2 regions of the Agrococcus sp. BE272 genome follow, and region 1 is predicted to be linked to the other one. Evidence: riboswitches for the same ligand, from Rfam matches in the RefSeq annotation. Region 1 holds a riboswitch; the other holds the start of a gene.
What was found. Region 1 has a riboswitch for thiamine pyrophosphate ahead of J2X49_RS07950 (ECF transporter S component). Riboswitches for the same ligand answer to the same signal wherever they lie in the genome.
Positions count from the first base shown of each region.

Region 2: another riboswitch for thiamine pyrophosphate. It lies ahead of J2X49_RS02155 (YkoF family thiamine/hydroxymethylpyrimidine-binding protein); the one in region 1 lies ahead of J2X49_RS07950 (ECF transporter S component).

Region 1 covers NZ_JAVDXL010000002.1:325,255-327,631, reverse strand. Annotated here, with positions in the region: gene J2X49_RS07955 (ABC transporter ATP-binding protein) at 1-759, opposite strand, end outside; gene J2X49_RS07950 (ECF transporter S component) at 756-1,382, opposite strand; TPP riboswitch at 1,406-1,515, opposite strand; gene J2X49_RS07945 (SGNH/GDSL hydrolase family protein) at 1,562-2,323, shown strand.
Region 2 covers NZ_JAVDXL010000001.1:453,764-456,140, forward strand. Annotated here, with positions in the region: gene J2X49_RS02150 (ECF transporter S component) at 1-492, opposite strand, end outside; gene J2X49_RS02155 (YkoF family thiamine/hydroxymethylpyrimidine-binding protein) at 482-1,132, opposite strand; TPP riboswitch at 1,177-1,286, opposite strand; gene J2X49_RS02160 (hypothetical protein) at 1,332-2,000, opposite strand; gene J2X49_RS02165 (hexose kinase) at 2,122-2,377, shown strand, end outside.

The DNA of each region.
Region 1 (2,377 bases):
GCGGGCGACCTCGACCGGGAGCCCAGGCACCCACACGCCGTCGTGCGCGAGCTGCGCCCGGTGGACGTCGAGGACGGCGGCCGGCGAGCCGTCGGCCACCGCTCCGCCGCCTGCCGCGAGCACGACGACGCGGTCGACGACCGGCAGCCACGTCTCGACGCGGTGCTCGACGACGACGAGCGTCGCGCCGGTCTCGGCCGCGACGCGGGCGACCGCATCCCGAACCTCCACGACCCCCTCGGGGTCGAGGTTCGCGGTCGGCTCGTCGAGCAGGATGAGCCCCGGCCGCATGGCGAGCACGCCCGCGAGCGCGAGGCGCTGCCGCTGGCCGCCCGAGAGCGCCGCCGTCGAACGGTCGAGCGCCACGTCGAGCCCGACCGCGTCGAGCGCCTCGCGCACGCGCCGCCAGATCTCGTCGCGCGGCACGGCGAGGTTCTCGCAGCCGAACGCGACGTCGTCGCCCACGCGGGACATGATCGTGTTGGCCTGCGGATCCTGCAGCACGAGCCCGGCCGTGCCGCGCAGCCCGGCCGGGTGCGCGCCGTCGACGGCGAGCGCTCCGGTCTCGTCGCCCTCGTCCTCGCCGCCGAGCACACCCGCGAGCGCCGCGAGCAGCGTCGACTTGCCGGCGCCCGAGGGGCCGAGCAGCAGCACGCGCTCGCCGGGCTCGACATCGAGGTCGAGCCCGGCGACGGCGGGCACCGCGCGGCCTGCGTGCCGCCAGCCCCACCCGCGCGCGCGGATGCGGGAGCCGGTCACCGGGCGCGCGACCGCCCCGACGCGAAGCGGTCGAGCACGCCGGTCGCGGCGAGCGCCCGCGTCAGCAGCCAGCCGACGAGGCCGGCGAGCAGCGCGCCGGAGACGACGAGGCTGCCGAGGTAGATGCCGAGGAACTCGGGGCTCTTGGCGATGTTGCCGCTCAGGAACAGCTCGAGCACGAACGCGGCGACGGCCGCGCCGACGCCCGCGAGCATCGCGACCGGCAGCCCGAAGCGGCGGTAGGCGAAGAGCAGGAAGACGAGCTCGGCGCCGAGGCCCTGCGCGATGCCGGAGTAGACCGTCTCGATCGACCACTGGCTGCCCAGCAGCATCGAGACGCTCGCGGCGAGCAGCTCGACGAACAGGGCGGCGCCGGGCTTGCGGATGATGAGGCCGCCGAGCACGCCGCCGATGAGCCAGATGCCGACGGCGAGGCCGCCGAAGCCGGGCGTGAGCGCGTCCATGGCGGTGAACCAGGCGTAGCCGACGCTGTTCCAGAGCACGAACAGGAGGCCGGTGGCGACGCCGAGCACGGCGGCGACGACGATGTCGACGACCCGCCAGCGGGTGCGGGGGCGCGCGGGCGCCGTCGACGGGGCGGATGCGGTGGGTGCGGTGGTCATTCGGTGCCTTCCTCGGATGAGATGGCACGGGTGCAGTGTCCTCCCTGCGCTGGCATGATCCAGATCAGGTTTGACGGTCGAAGGCTTCGGCCTTCCTCTCAGCCCGGCGCACCGGACTCCCGTGTCGACAGCCACTCTAGCCCCGCCGCAGCGGCGGACGGGGCACCTAGGCTGGGAGGGTGCAGCGCATCGGATCGTTCGTGGCCATCGGCGACAGCTTCACCGAGGGGGTGGGCGACGAGCTGCCCGACGGCTCGGTGCGCGGATGGGCCGACTTCGTCGCCGCCGGGCTCGCCTCGGCGCAGGGAGCGCCGGTGCGCTACGCGAACCTCGCCATCCGCGGCCGCAAGCTCGGGCCCATCCTGCACGAGCAGCTCGACGCGGCCATCGCGCTCGGGCCCGATGCGATCAGCATCAACGGCGGCGGCAACGACATCCTGCGCCCGAAGGTCTCGATCGAGCACGTCGGCGAGCGCCTCGCCGACGCCGCGCACCGCATCGCCGCCGCGGGCATCCGCCCCATCCTGCTCTCGGGCGGCAACCCGAGCGGCGTGATGCCGATCGGCGCCGTCATGCAGCGGCGCGGCGACGCGCTCGCGCGCGCGGTGGAGTCGCGGATCGGCGACCTCGACGCGCCCTACGTCGACAACTGGTCCGACCCCGAGCTCGCCGCGCCGCGCTTCTGGTCGCGCGACCGCCTGCACCTCAACGCCGCAGGCCACGCCCACGTCGCGCGCAACGTGCTGCGGGCGCTCGGCATGCCGGCGCCGGAGGCCTGGCGCGACCTCGCGGGCGCGTCGACCGCCGAGGGCCGCCGCGACCTCATGTACTACCGCGAGTACGTGCTGCCGTGGCTCGGGCGGCGCTTCACCGGCCGCTCCTCCGGCGACGGCCGCGACCCGAAGCTGCCCGCCTTCGTCGAGGTGCCGCCCATCGTCTGAGCGCCCCTCGGCGCACGAGCGAGGGCCGCGGCTCCCGCCGCGGTCCTCGCCGTC
Region 2 (2,377 bases), on a different contig from region 1:
GACCAGCTGGATGCCCAGGCGCAGCAGCAGGATGTCCTGCTCCCACCACGCGAACCGGAACGCCGAGTAGACGAACACCAGGCCCGCCCCGGCGAGCCCGGAGAGCGCGAAGGTCAGCCAGCCGAACCTGCGATAGCGCCCGAGCGCGAAGGGCAGCTCGCTGCCCGCGCCCTGCAGCAGCGCGGCGATGAGCAGCAGCGGCCCGACGGGCGAGCCGAGGAAGACCACCTCGATGACGGAGGCGATCACCTCGGCGATGATGCCGACGAACGGGCGGCGGATGATCGCGACGGCGATCGGCGCGACGAGCAGCCAACCGCCCAGCAGGAAGTGCTGGGCGAGATCGCCCGCCGGCCCCATCGCGATCGACAGCGCGGTCCACGCCTGCACGAGCGCCCAGTAGAGGAAGCCGAAGACGGCCCCGAGCATCACCATCAGCACGATGTCGCGCATCGCCAGCCGGGGGCGGGCGGCGCGCGGCTCAGCCGACACGGGCGTGGCTCGGGCTGTTGACCGAGATCGTGAGGTGGCTCGTGACGTGCTGCACGCTGCGACCGACCACGACCCATCCGGCGAGCGCGGTGGCGATGACGTCGCCGAGGTCGCCCTCGAGCCGCGTGACGAAGTGCTCCGACGCCCGGTACGTGCCGTTCGACTTCGCGAGCTCGATGGCGGCGAGGATGTCTCGCATGTGATCGGCCTCCTGCGCGCCGGCGGTGTCGGCGAGCGGGTAGAGCGCCCACTCGGCGGCCGCGAACCGGCCGGTGCGGCGGCCCTCGGGCACGACGACCGCGCGCGGGCCGGCACCCCCGGGCAGCTCGCACACGGCTTCGCCGGGGCAGCCGCGCGAGAGGTGGATGGTGATGGATGCGTGCAGGCCGGTGGCCGCGACCGTCTCGGCGAGGCCGGTGAGCGCGCGCAGGAGCTGCGGCTCCGCCCCGCCGAGGTAGGTGCTCACGTCCCCGGTCTGCACCGTGAGGCCGGTGGTGTCGGTGCGGCGGAGCGCGTCGAGGACGACCTCGACGAAGCGGTCCGACATCACCGCGACGGTGACGCGGGCGCCGACGCCGAACCGCAGCGGATCCTCCCGCAGCTCCTCCGGCGCGAGCGCTCGCTGGGCTGTGTCGGTCATGGTTCCCCTCCCGGGCGATCATCAGCTCGGGAGGACGCCCCGCTCGACGGGGCTGCTGATCGCTCCCTGCGCTGGCATGATCCAGATCAGGTTCGACGGTCGGAGTTGGAGTACTCCCTCTCAGCCCGCTGTACGGACTCCCGTGCTCGGGACGAGCGTACAGGGCACCGGATGCCGTGTCGACGCCGGACGCCCCGGCTCACGCGGCCGGCTGCTCCTCGGCCGCCGGGCCGCCGATGGGGATGCGCGCGAGCCGCGGCGCTCCGCCCGACGACGCCTCGACGAGCAGGCTGCCCCCGGCGATCCTGCCGTCGCCGTCGGCGAGCCCCTCCCACTCGGCGCGCAGCGACCGCACGACGGTCGCGGCGTTGGGCCACGGGCCGGCGACCAGCAGCGTCGAGGACGCCTGGCGCAGCCGCGCCGCGATGCGGGCCGCGTCGGTGTGGGTCACGCGACCGGGCGAGGCGGCGAGCACGACCGGCATCGCCTCGGCGAGGCTCGCGACCACGTCGAGCCAGGCGCGGCCCGGATGCGGCACGAGCGCGATGCGCTCGATCGGCACGCCCAGGTCGCGGGCGGCCTCGACGCCCAGGTCGGGCATCCCCACGATCGCGCCCCACGCGCCGGCCGGCATCGCCGCGCCCAGGCAGGCGAGGGCGAGGCTGCGCGACTCGATGCTGTGCGCGGCGCCGGGCCGGAGCGCGCGCACGACCTCCGCGAGCCCCACCGCGGCCGGCTCGACCGGGGCGGGCTCGACCTGCAGGGAACCCGCCTGCTGCATGCCGCGCAGCCGCTCGCGCAGCGCCTCGACCGTCGCCGTGCGGTCCTTCCCCGTGCGGCGCTCGAGCCTCGTCGATGCCATCCCCATCCCTCCATTCTCGAACACACGTTCGAACGGGTCAACCGGCGGCGGCGTGTCGACGATCGGCCCGCGTGGGATGATCGAGCCACCCCGCCCGCTGCGGGGGCGACCGCGACGAGGAGGCCAGATGGCGACCGACGCCGATGCCCGAAGCGTCGCACCGACCGCTGACTCGGCCCCTCGCGGCCCGATCCTCTGCGTCACCACCAACCCCGCGATCGACATCACGTACACGATCGACGAGCTGCGACCGGGCGTCAGCCACCGCGTGCCCACGGGCCTCGCCCGCGCCGGCGGCAAGGGCGTCAACGTCGCGCGCGTGCTGCACCAGCAGCACGAGGACGCCATGGTCATCGCCCCGATCGGCGGCCCGGTGCAGGCGA